DNA from 4 places in the Tissierella carlieri genome. Region 4 is predicted to be linked to each of the others. Evidence: riboswitches for the same ligand, from Rfam matches in the RefSeq annotation. Region 4 holds a riboswitch; each other region holds the start of a gene.
What was found. Region 4 has a riboswitch for cobalamin ahead of KQI38_RS07295 (YitT family protein). Riboswitches for the same ligand answer to the same signal wherever they lie in the genome.
Positions count from the first base shown of each region.

Region 1: linked by a shared signal. The riboswitch ahead of KQI38_RS10375 (energy-coupling factor ABC transporter permease) and the one ahead of KQI38_RS07295 (YitT family protein) in region 4 are both predicted to bind cobalamin.
Region 2: linked by a shared signal. The riboswitch ahead of KQI38_RS16570 (ABC transporter substrate-binding protein) and the one ahead of KQI38_RS07295 (YitT family protein) in region 4 are both predicted to bind cobalamin.
Region 3: linked by a shared signal. The riboswitch ahead of sucC (ADP-forming succinate--CoA ligase subunit beta) and the one ahead of KQI38_RS07295 (YitT family protein) in region 4 are both predicted to bind cobalamin.

Region 1 covers NZ_JAHLOH010000033.1:37,678-40,868, reverse strand. Annotated here, with positions in the region: gene cbiB (adenosylcobinamide-phosphate synthase CbiB) at 1-733, shown strand, start outside; cobalamin riboswitch at 833-1,009, shown strand; gene KQI38_RS10375 (energy-coupling factor ABC transporter permease) at 1,174-1,899, shown strand; gene KQI38_RS10370 (energy-coupling factor ABC transporter substrate-binding protein) at 1,883-2,176, shown strand; gene cbiQ (cobalt ECF transporter T component CbiQ) at 2,160-2,840, shown strand; gene KQI38_RS10360 (energy-coupling factor ABC transporter ATP-binding protein) at 2,841-3,191, shown strand, end outside.
Region 2 covers NZ_JAHLOH010000047.1:11,977-15,167, forward strand. Annotated here, with positions in the region: gene KQI38_RS16560 (nucleotide sugar dehydrogenase) at 1-732, shown strand, start outside; gene KQI38_RS16565 (CGGC domain-containing protein) at 948-1,268, opposite strand; cobalamin riboswitch at 1,443-1,627, shown strand; gene KQI38_RS16570 (ABC transporter substrate-binding protein) at 1,840-2,895, shown strand; gene KQI38_RS16575 (FecCD family ABC transporter permease) at 2,885-3,191, shown strand, end outside.
Region 3 covers NZ_JAHLOH010000033.1:94,076-97,266, forward strand. Annotated here, with positions in the region: gene sucD (succinate--CoA ligase subunit alpha) at 1-166, opposite strand, end outside; gene sucC (ADP-forming succinate--CoA ligase subunit beta) at 186-1,343, opposite strand; cobalamin riboswitch at 1,533-1,720, opposite strand; gene eno (phosphopyruvate hydratase) at 1,846-3,138, opposite strand.
Region 4 covers NZ_JAHLOH010000025.1:98,355-101,545, forward strand. Annotated here, with positions in the region: gene lpdA (dihydrolipoyl dehydrogenase) at 1-790, shown strand, start outside; cobalamin riboswitch at 879-1,064, shown strand; gene KQI38_RS07295 (YitT family protein) at 1,208-2,059, shown strand; gene KQI38_RS07300 (phosphatase PAP2 family protein) at 2,335-2,943, shown strand; gene KQI38_RS07305 (metal ABC transporter solute-binding protein, Zn/Mn family) at 3,139-3,191, shown strand, end outside.

The sequences.
Region 1 (3,191 bases), on a different contig from region 4:
ATATTTGTTATTAAAGCTTATAAAAGAATATAAAGTTCTTTATATTATAGTGAATACTTACTTAATCTATACATGTATAGCTGCAAGATGTCTGCATTATGAAGCCATGAAGGTATCAAAAGCTCTAGACATAGGTATAGAAGAAGCTAGGATAAGACTTTCTTATATTGTTGGAAGGGAAACTAAAAATCTTTCAGAACAGGAAATTATAAGGGCAACAGTAGAAACTGTGGCAGAGAATACATCTGATGGGGTCATTGCTCCACTATTTTATATAATCCTATTTGGAGCATCTGGAGGACTAGCATATAAATTTATCAATACTATGGATTCTATGTTAGGTTATATGAATGATAAATATATTGATCTAGGATATTTTCCTGCAAAGGTAGACGATATATTTAATTATATTCCATCAAGAATTACAGGAATTCTTATGTGCTTAGGTTCATTAGGGAGATTTCATATAAAAAATGGTTTTAAGATAATGATCAGGGATAAAAAAAATCATAAGAGTCCAAATTGTGCATATCCAGAGGGTGCTGTTGCAGGGCTTCTAGATATTCAATTAGGTGGAAATAATTATTATCATGGAAAGCTTGTAGAGAAACCTACAATAGGTGATAAGGTTGAGGAAATTAGAAAAATAGATATAAAAAACACTATAGAAATTATGTATCGTAGTGAAGTATTATTATTAATAATCCATATTGTGATCCAATTAGTTAGCTAAGTAAAAGATGGACATAACAACCTTTGGTATAATATTATATCTTTTAGTTGCAAAAATATCTTGTATTAAATATTATTTTATGATAGCATTAGAATGAAAATTGAATATAGTACATTAGGTTCTATAAGAATAATAGGGAAATGGGTGAAAATCCCATACAGCCCCCGCTACTGTAAGTGATGATAGAATCAGCTTATACCACTGGAGAAATCTGGGAAGGTGCTGAGAGTAAAATGAGTCACAAGTCAGGAGACCTGCCTAATAGTATTGAAGTGACCTTCGGAGGGAAGGAAAAACTTATAATTGTACTATTATATAGTTAATATTAGTATAAGTTCCATCCCTAATCTGCTTCAGGTTAGGGATTTTTATTTTCCTTTTAGGTCACCTAGTTTAGATATAAAGGAGTATTCCTTTAAAAATAAATGTGAGGTGATTTTATGAAAAAGAAATTATTAATGTGGGGTATATTATTGACTTTAATTATAACTCCACAGCTTGCACAAGCAATGCATATTATGGAAGGTTTCCTACCTATTAAATGGGCAATTATTTGGTCAATATTAACTTTACCATTTTTAGTCATAGGATTTAGAAAGGTAGGAAAAGGTTTGAAAGAAGGACAGGATCATAAAATGATTCTAGGATTAGTAGGAGGATTTGCATTTGTTTTATCTGCCCTTAAGATTCCATCTGTTACTGGATCTTGCTCTCATCCAACGGGAGTAGGATTAGGTGCAATACTATTTGGACCAACAACTATGACTGTTATAGGGACTATAGTATTGTTATTCCAAGCCTTATTATTAGCCCATGGTGGGATTACTACATTAGGAGCTAATTCCTTTTCCATGGCTGTAGTAGGTCCACTTGTTTCCTATGGTATATATAAAATGGGTAAAGAAGGGAAAAATAAAAGCCTGACAGTCTTCTTAGCGGCAGCATTAGGAGATTTAGCTACTTATGTAATTACATCAATTCAGCTTTCTTTAGCATTCCCAGATGCCACAGGAGGAGTTGCCGCATCTCTTACAAAGTTTCTATCTGTATTTGCAGTTACACAAATACCGCTAGCAATTGTTGAGGGAATTATAACTGTAATGGTATTTAATCTTATTCAAGAATATAGAAAAGAAGGAGTGATTAAACTTGAAGAGTCTATTTAAGCAAAATATTATTCTTTTATTTTTGATAATTGTAATCGTAATTACTCCATTAATTATTAAAAGAGATTCTGAATTTGGCGGAGCAGATGGAGAGGCTGAAGGAGTTATCCAGGAAATAAATCCAGATTATGAACCATGGTTTGAATCATTCTGGGAACCACCAAGTGGTGAAATAGAGAGTTTATTATTTTCTCTTCAAGTAGCTATAGGAGCAGGTCTTATAGGGTATATCCTTGGTGTATTAAAGGAAAGACGCAAAATTGTTGCTGATAGATAAATATGCATATACTAACAAATTAAGAAATTATCCTCCACAGGTAAAGATTCTTCTTTCCTGTGGAGGCATAGTATTGTCAAGATTAATCAATAGTTATTATCTTGATTTATTGATTACTATTCTTATGATCATATTAGTTATTGGAATAGCTAAAGTTCCCTTTAGAACCTATTTTAAGATGCTTTTATTACCTGTATCATTTCTATTCATTAGTATAATTACTATAATGATTTCAGTAAATGGTGATTTTTATCTTTACTATTTCAAGATTATGAATATCTGTATTGGTATAACTATGGAGTCTATGTCTAAAGGAATAAAACTGTTTACAACAGTATTATCATCTTTAACATCAGTATATTTTCTGATATTAACCACTCCGATGATTGATATCATTAGGGTTTTAAAGAAATTAAAGGTACCTAAGCTGTTTATAGAATTAATGGTACTTATTTATAGGAGTATATTTATTTTCATTGAAGAAGCGAACAATATTCATTTAGCCCAAGCTATGAAATTTGGTTACGAAAACAAGAGAAATTCATTAAGATCTATAGCATTACTTATTAGAAACCTTTTTACCAGAGTATTTATAAGACATAATGAGATGAATATATCCTTGGAATGTAAGTTATATAGCGGAGAATTTAAATTAGGTGATTAAATGTTAAAAATAAACAATTTATACTATAAATATGAAGATGGAACGAAGGCATTAAATGATATAAATATAGATACATCAAAGGGAAAAGTAATAGGTGTTATTGGAGCTAATGGTTCTGGAAAGTCAACCTTGTTCCTAAATATAATGGGAATTTTAAAGCCAAGTAAAGGTTCAATAATATATAATGATACTCCTATAAAGTATAATAAGGCTTATTTAAAGGAATATAGAAAGCAAGTCAACATTGTATTTCAAAATCCCGACCAACAATTATTTTACTCCAACGTATTTGATGATATAGCTTTTTCATTGAGAAATATTGGTGTTAGTGAAGATATAATAAGGAAAAAA
Region 2 (3,191 bases), on a different contig from region 4:
GAACTTGCGAAGAAAGTATATGAGTCTTTTGTCAAAAGTGAAATAAAAGAAACTGATGCTTTGACAGCAGAAATGGTCAAGGTAGTGGAAAATACTTTTCGAGATATTAATATAGCATTTGCCAATGAGGTCCTAACAATTTGTGAAGAAGCCAAAGCTGATCCATGGAAAGTCATTGAGTTAGCAAATATGCATCCAAGGGTTAATATTCATAGACCAGGACCTGGTGTTGGAGGATATTGTATTCCAGTTGTTCCATGGTTTTTAGCACAATTGGCTCCCAATGAAGCTAAAATTATCAAAGAGTCTAGAGCAAGAAATGATTATATGCCAATTAAAGTAGCCAACGACATAAAAAAGATAATGGACAAGAATAATCTAAGTAAAGTTTTATTATTAGGGACAACCTATGCAGGTAATGTGAAGGAAACAAGATTTAGTCCTATATTAGATATTATAAAAGAATTGGAATCATTAAATATCAATTATTCAGCTTATGATCCTATTTCAAGAGATAAATTAGAAAATCAAGAAAATGATTTTACTAAAGCAATATCAGGTGCTGAATTAGTAGTTTTCTTAGTAGGACATGATATATTTAAAGAAATCACTGCTGAAGAATTAAAAAAATATGGAGTATTGGAAATCTTTGATTGTACAGGGCAAATATACTTACAGCATTTGGATCAGAAAGAAATAAAAGTTCATGTATTGGGGAAATTGGATATATAAATATAATGAAATAGTGAAATTAATAGGATAAATAGAAATATTAAGGGAAGTAGTTTTAGTATAATGAATATAAGACACAAGAGAGCAATTATGCTCCACTTGTGTCTTATATATTTTCTCAAGCCTTAAAAGTCAATTTATTAAACAACTCTATATCCTTATTTGGCAATCCCATAAATATTATCTTAATCAAATTATGTACATTTTATTTTACCTTAATGAGTACCTTCTACTACCTCTATATCCATAGATTCAAAGATTTCTTTAATTTCATCTTTTCTATCAGCCTTGCATTTAACAGCACAAGCCCCTAGATGTACTCTATCTACTCCAGAATCTTTCAGTCTCTCTGCAATAGTAATTATATTTTCTTTAGAATCCATAGAACATATATTGCATGAGAATAGAGATATAAGTTCAGTTTCTATATTCTTGTATTGAGAAAAATGTTTTTCCTTGTTATTGTATGTTCGAAAACATCCCATAGTAGAACACTTACCATTTATTTTTTCACATATTCCAATTGCGATTTTCATATTTACTCTCCTAACTGTTTTATCTAATAATTTGTTCCTGTCATATTACTATAAAGATTATATAATGTCAATGAAGAAAAAAGTAATAGGGGATATTTATTAGCAAAATAATAACAAATACATTTGCTTATACTTGTTTAATAATTATTTATATAGTATAATTGGTGATGAAAATTGAATATGGAATAAATAGGTTTATAGAATTAGAATTCTATAAGTAATAGGGAAGCAAAGTGAAAATCTTGCACGGTCCCGCCGCTGTAAAAGAAGAGTCTTTTCTAAATGTCACTGGGAAACTGGGAAGACAGAAAAGATGATGAGGCTTAAGTCAGAATACCTTCCTATTTATTAGCAAAAGTAACTCTACGGTGGATGGAGAAAGCTAGTATATTATGTTAAATTGTTTTATTTCGCTATCCTTCTGATTATTTTCAGGAGGTTTTTTGATAGAACTTACTTCAAGATTTATCACATACAGGATTTTTATTTAACAGGCTTAGAAACTTCAACAATCGTAGGGAGCTATGAGGGTTGAAGTTTTTTATTTATAAAAAAGGAAAGGATGAAAAGTGTGAAGGATTATAAAAGAGTATTGTGGATAATGATTTTAGCTATAATGATATCCAGTGTTTCAGGCTGCACTAAAACTACCAGTGTGGGAGGATTAAGCAATACGAAAAATGTAGAGAAGGTAGAGAATAGTGAGTTATCAATAACTGTAGAAGGAGATATGTATCCTTTAAAAGTAAAAGACTTTCTTAAAAAAGAAACTATTTTAGAAAATAAACCAGAAAAGGTAGCTGTTTTATCTGGTACCCCTTTAAATATCTGGTATGATTTAGGTGGAAAATCTGTATGTACATCTGATGTATCAGATAATGTAAAACTTATACCTGAATACGAAGAAGAAATACGAAGCCTTCCAACAATAGGACCAGTATATTCTATAGATATGGAATCTGTAATACCTCATAAACCAGATTTGATTATAGCCCAAGTTGGAACTCAGTCAACACAAGCAAAGAAATTGAGAGAAATGGGTTTCAATGTAATTACTACTCATATAAGAGGATATGATGATGTGGTATCAACTTATAAAGCTTTTGGAAAAATACTTGAAAGGGAAGAGTTAGCTGAAACAAAGATAAAAGAGCTGGAAAAGCATAAAGAGGAAATCATATCTAAATTACCGGAGGAGAATAAATCTGTAGTCATATTATACATAACATCTAAAACCCTTGCTGTTAAGCTTGATAACAGTATAGCTGGGGATATATCTAAAATACTGAGACTTAAAAATATTGCTTCTGATTTACCACCTGATACTATAGGATCAGAAACTACTCCATTAGATATAGAGTATATAGTAGACAAGAATCCAGATTATATTTTGGTTACAAGTATGATTTCCAGCAATGAGGAGGCTGTAAAAGCTATAGAAGAAGAATTTGCAACAAATCCAGTATGGAATGGAGTAAAAGCTATTCAAGAGGGTCGTGTTATTCATCTTCCACAAGAATATTTTTTATATAATGCAGGACCTTATTATCATCAAGCTATAGAATATATGGCTAGAAGTATATATCCAGAAGTATATGGAGAGGTGAATAAACAGGATGAAAAATGATATTTCCCTTAAAGACAATACAGGTTATAAAGTAGCTATTATTGCTATTCTAGTAATACTTTTTTTTGTAGCTTTTATATTGGGAAATACTAAAGGGACTCTTGAGGTAGGGGCAAGGCGTATATTTGAGGTTATTATGACGGACGATGGAAGTTCAGAAAGAATGGTAATTTGGAATATCAGATTACCAAGGATGATACTAGCAGCTTTAGTTGGTGCAAATCTTGCTCTGTCAGGTGCTATTTTGCAAGGAGTAATGAAAAATCCCTTAGCCGATCCAAGTATTATTGGTATAA
Region 3 (3,191 bases), on a different contig from region 4:
TATTAGATACAGGTACACCCTCAATTTTCATATTCCCTTTACCCGGAGTAACTCCCCCGACTATATTTGTACCATATTCCAACATTTGCTTTGTATGATAAATGGCTGTATTTCCCGTTATTCCTTGCACTATTACTTTAGTAGATTTATCAACCCATATACTCATTATTTAGTCCACCTTTCTGTTAAATTAGTTCTAGTATTTTCTTAGCACCTTCGCCCATATTTTCTACTGCAAATATATTCAGATTAGAGTTTTTTATTATTTCCATACCTAAGTCAGCATTAGTTCCTTCCAATCTGATTACTAAAGGAATATTTAATTTCAGCTCTTTTGCCGCATTGACAATTCCTTTAGCTATAACATCACATTTCATTATTCCACCAAATATATTGACAAAAATTCCTTTGACCTTATCGTCTAATAATAGTATTTTAAACGCATTTGTTACGTTTTCTTCTGATGCTCCTCCTCCAACGTCAAGAAAATTAGCCGGTTCTCCCCCGTGAAGTTTTATTAAATCCATAGTAGCCATAGCTAAGCCCGCTCCATTTACCACGCATCCAATATTTCCATCTAATGATATATAAGACAGTCCATGCTTTGAAGCCTCTACTTCTTTCTCATCTTCTTCACTTAAATCCCTATAGCTAAGTATATCTTCATTTCTAAACAGGCCATTTTCATCAAAATTCATTTTTGCATCCAAAGCTATTAGTTTTTTTTCTTCTGTTAATACTAATGGGTTTATTTCTACCAGAACGCAGTCCTTTTCCACAAAAATACGATATAAGTTCATCATTAATCTTACTGCTTCGTTTATTATCTCAATAGGTAAATTAATGTCAAAACATATTCTTCTGGCTTGAAATTCTGTTAGTCCCGTCAAACAGTCAATCTTCTCTTTGTAAATCCTATCAGGATTTCTTAATGCTACCTCTTCAATTTCAGTTCCACCTTCTTCAGAAGCAATAAGAGTTATGCTTGATGTATCCCTATCTAATACAAATCCTAAATAGTATTCTTTATCAATATTACACCCTTCTTCTATTAATACAGCTTTAACTTCTTTTCCCTTTTTTCCTGTCTGATGTGTTACTAACTTTTTCCCCAATAGCTCTTTAGAATATTTCTTAACTTCATCTATCGATTTAGCTATCTTAACTCCTCCTGCTTTTCCTCTTCCACCAGCATGAATCTGAGCTTTTACAACTGCCACATCAGTACTTATTGTCCAAGAAGTTTTTTCCGCTTCTTTCGCATCATATATAACTCTGCCATTAGGGACTGGAATCCCATAATTCTTCAATAATTCTTTTGCCTGATATTCATGTATATTCATCTTTATCCCTCCAATTTATTTTCAAAAAAATAACTCAGCAAAAATTTGCTGAGTTATTACTATGGTTTTGCAAAATAAATATTACAAAACAAAAAAACCTTTCTGCAATAGAAAGGATATTATCAATAGAGTAGAATAAATATTTAATCTACCTTATAAATAACACCTTCTCATCCGCGTGAGTAATAAACAGCGTTTTTTTCATTGGCAGGTCTCCTGACTTAAGAATAACAAACCCTACACCTTCCCATACTTTAAGTACAGTGGCATCTGCAAGGTTCTATCTATCACAGTGGCGGGACCGTGTCGGATTTAAACCGAACTTCCCTTTTAAATAATCCTATATATAAGATTATACCAATGAATAAAATATTAAATTTTAAGTAGAATATATCATAGGCAATATAAATTGTCAAATTTAAGTCCTCTTATTTATTCCTAAATCTTCTCTTGATATAGAAAGATTCTATTGCATGCAATAGAATCTTTTTATATCTAAATATTATTTCTTTATATTATAAAATGTTTTTCTTCCTCTATAAATTGCTTCTTCACCTAGCATATCTTCTATTCTAAGTAATTGATTGTATTTTGCCACTCTATCCGTTCTTGAAGGAGCTCCTGTTTTAATTTGTCCTGCGTTCATTGCTACTGCTAAATCTGCTATAGTAGTATCTTCAGTCTCACCTGATCTATGAGATATAACTGCAGTATATCCATTTATCTTTGCCATTTCAATTGTATCTAATGTTTCAGTTAATGTACCTATTTGATTTAATTTAACCAATACTGAATTGGAAATTCCTAAGTCTATACCTTTGTTCAATCTCTCAGTATTTGTAACAAACAAATCGTCTCCCACTAATTGAATCTTCTTCCCTAATCTTTCTGTCAGCTGTTTCCATCCATCCCAATCATCTTCAGCTAAACCATCTTCTATGGAAATAATCGGATATTTGTTTACTAATTCCTCATAATAATTTATCATCTCATCTACAGTAAGAATTCTGCCCTCTCCAGCTAAATTATAAACCTTCTTTTCTTCATCATACATTTCTGTAGCCGCTACATCTAGTGCCAGCATTATTTCTTCCCCTGGTTTATACCCTGCCTTTTCTATAGCTTCTACTATAGTTTTTAATGCTTCTTCATTACTAGATAAATTTGGAGCAAATCCGCCTTCATCACCTACTGCTGTATTTAGACCTTTAGATTTAAGAACAGACTTTAGATTGTGGAATATTTCTGCACCCATTCTAAGAGCTTCTCTAAAGCTTTTTGCCCCTACAGGCATTACCATGAATTCTTGAATATCCACATTATTATCAGCATGCTCTCCACCATTTAGTATATTCATCATAGGAACCGGTAATGTTTTAGCATTAACTCCACCTACATATTGATATAAAGGCATTCCTAATTCATCTGCCGCTGCTCTGGCTACTGCTAGGGATACTCCAAGGATTGCATTGGCACCTAGTTTTCCTTTATTGGGTGTACCATCTAATTGAATCATCAATTTATCTATTGCAGTTTGCTCAAACACATCCATTCCTATTACTTCTTCTGCTATTATATTGTTAACATTATCTACGGCATTCATAACACCCTTGCCTAGAAATCTTCCTTTATCTCCGTCTCTTAACTCTACAGCTTCAAATGCACCTGTAGATGCTCCTGATGGAACTAGAGCTCTTCCAAAAGCACCATCTTCTGTCCATACTTCTACTTCAACTGTAGGATTGCCTCTTGAATCTAATACTTCTCTTGCATAAACATCTACTATTATACTCAAATTTAACTCCTCCTTTAGTTAATTCACAATTATCAATGCACAATGCACAATTG
Region 4 (3,191 bases):
GGATGCAGATAAGGAGATTTCAAGAAGATTAGTACCAATGTTGAAAAAACAAGGAATTGAAACATATGTTGATATTAGGGCTAAAGAAATCACCAAAGAGGGAGATAAACTTAGAGTTTTAGCCAAATATAAAGAAAAAGACGAAGAAATAGAAGTAATAGGAGATAAAGTACTTATTGCATCAGGAAGGGGTCCCGTAATAGAAGGGTTAAACCTTGATGAATTAGGGATTAAATATGATGACAAAGGTGTTTTTGTAAATAATGAGTTTGAGACAAATATTCCTGGCATATATGCCATAGGAGATGTAAATAGAGGAGTTCAATTAGCTCATGTGGCATCTGCACAAGGTGAATATGTAATGGAGAAAATAATGGGTCATACACCAGATGTCAACTTAGATATCTATCCAAATTGCGTATTTACAATGAATGAGGTAGCTCATGTAGGCTACACTGAGGAAGAGCTTAAAGAAAAAGGAATACCTTATAAGGCTAGTAAGTTTATGTTTGCAGCCAATGGAAAGGCCTTATCCTTAGGAGAAGGAGAGGGAATAATAAAAATACTTGCTGGAGAAGAAGATAAGAAGGTTCTGGGAGTTCATATACTTGGACCTCATGCAAATGATTTAATTGCAGAAGGAACACTGGCTATAGCTAATGGATTGGATATATATAGTATAATGAGAACAATTCATGCCCATCCAACTCTTTCAGAAGCATTTTTTGAGGCTACATTGGGATTAGAAGATAAAGCGATTCATATAGCACCACCAAGAAAAAGAAGATAGGATATCCTATCTTCTTTTTCTTGGTGAGATTAGTTGGTGCTACATATAGTTGACTGTAATAATAATATACTATATACTTGAATTGATAACTAAATAATTAGGTGAAGGTGCAGAGAAAAATATTCTTTGCTTAAAAGGGAAATAGGTTAAATGCCTATACGGTCCCGCCGCTGTAATGGGGAAGGATTTAAAACTAATGTCACTGAATAAATCGGGAAGACTTTAAGTCCTTATGAACCAAAGTCAGAAGACCTGCCTTTACTTATGCACTAAAAAACTCTACGGTCGATAGGGGGTGTTAAAAGCAGATTTAAATATGTAGACAAATTATATAATCTGTCTATTTCTTTGTGCCTCCCAGAACACTTAAGTTTTGGGAGGTTTTTTGTAAATAAAAATTATAAAGGAGGAATATATTTGAAAGGAAAAATAAAAGAATATGTATTTATAACTCTTGGTATGATAATGGTAGCAGCAGGTTTATATTTCTTTCTTATGCCCCAGAAATTAGCTGTAGGTGGAGCTAATGGACTTGCGATTGTTATTAATCATTGGATTCCAATTTTATCAATAGGAGCTATTATGATAATCATTAACATAGTTTTATTTATAATTGGTTTTCTTATTGTGGGAACCAGCTTTGGATTTAAGACTATTTATGCAAGTCTGGGGACTTCTATAACCATTTCTTTATTTGAGAGAGTTATACCTATACAACAGCCTTTAGTAGAAGACATTATAATACAGCTAATTTTTGGAGTTTTTATATCGGCAATAGGTATGGGGATTGTATTTAATCAAAATGCATCAACAGGTGGAACTGATATAATAGCAAAGATAATAAATAAGTTCTTTGGGATAGAGCTTGGCAAAGGAGTGCTTATATCAGACTTCATTATAATAATAATGGCTGGATTTGCATTCGGGCCTGAGTTGGGAATGTATTCTCTATTGGGAATTATATTAAATGGTGTAGTAATAGATTGGACTATCGAGGGTATAAGTTTGTGCAAAGAAGTCAATATAGTGAGTGAATATAGTAATGATATTAAAGAATATATAGTAAATGATTTGGAAAGAGGGGCGACTATATATAATGCTAAAGGAGCTTATACAGGAGAGAAAAAGAATGTAGTAGTAACAGTTATAGATAGAAGAGATTTTATTAAATTGAAAAGTTATATTAAAGGCATAGATAAAGATGCATTTATTACAGTAAGTAATGTTTATGAAGTATTAGGTGATGGATTTAAAAACATAGAAGAATAAGATTAATAGAAAGGTTGATTTCACTAAAGAAATGAACCTTTTCTATAACGAATAAGAAAATTCTACTTTTTTTGTCTTTTTCATTTTAGAACTTGACCTATTTGAGTTTTAAGCAGATTGTCGAACATTTTGATTTCGTACAAGTCGCTTATGCAGTGACCAAAAAGTTTTCCTTAAAATTCTCCTTTAGAAGCCTTTTTTTATTAAGAAGTTTTTTGTATTTTACGAGAACTTTGGTATAATGAATTTGATAGAAAAATAATAGGGGTGTATAAATGAATAAGCAAGGTAAAGATTTTATTTTAGGTTTAATGTTAATAATATTTTTAATTTTAGGTTTTATGGTTAATGGTAGCAGTGAGGGTATTCTATTTGATGTGGATATAATGAAGTACATACATAATAATACCAATCCAAGAATATTATCATTTATGAAATTTATATCCTTTATAGGATCTGTAAATTTTTTATTGCCAGTTACTGCTATGGGGATATCATATACGTTAATCAAAAAGAAATATTACATATCTAAATTATTGTTGTTATCAACTCTGGGATCATATTTATTAAATTATTTATTAAAGCAATTCTTCCAAAGAACGAGGCCATTAGAGTTTTTTTTGGTGAATCAAGGGGGATTAAGTTTTCCTAGCGGACATTCTATGGTAACAATGACCCTTTATTCTACAATAGCATTTTTATTGGCGAAAAAAGTAGATAATGATAGGAAGAAAAAGCTAATCCATATTATATCTTTTGTCATGATATGTCTAATGGGAATTAGTAGGATTTATTTAGGAGTCCATTGGCCAACAGATGTAATAGGTGGATATTTGATAGGGTATATATTTTATTGTATAAGTATTAAGTTAATTAAAGAATAAAAATAAATATGCCACTTAAAAGATTTATATATAGATTATTGACAAAGGATATATCTCTATATATAATAAATATAAATAAAATTACTCTTAATGTAAAAGTTAAGAGGTTTTTTATACGAAAAATTAAATGCAAATGATTTGCGTTGGCATTTAAGTGGTAAATAAAATAAGATTAGAAGCGAGGAGGAGTATATGGTGAAGGGAAAAAGGATTTGGAAGACATTTATAATTTCTCTTGTAATATTATT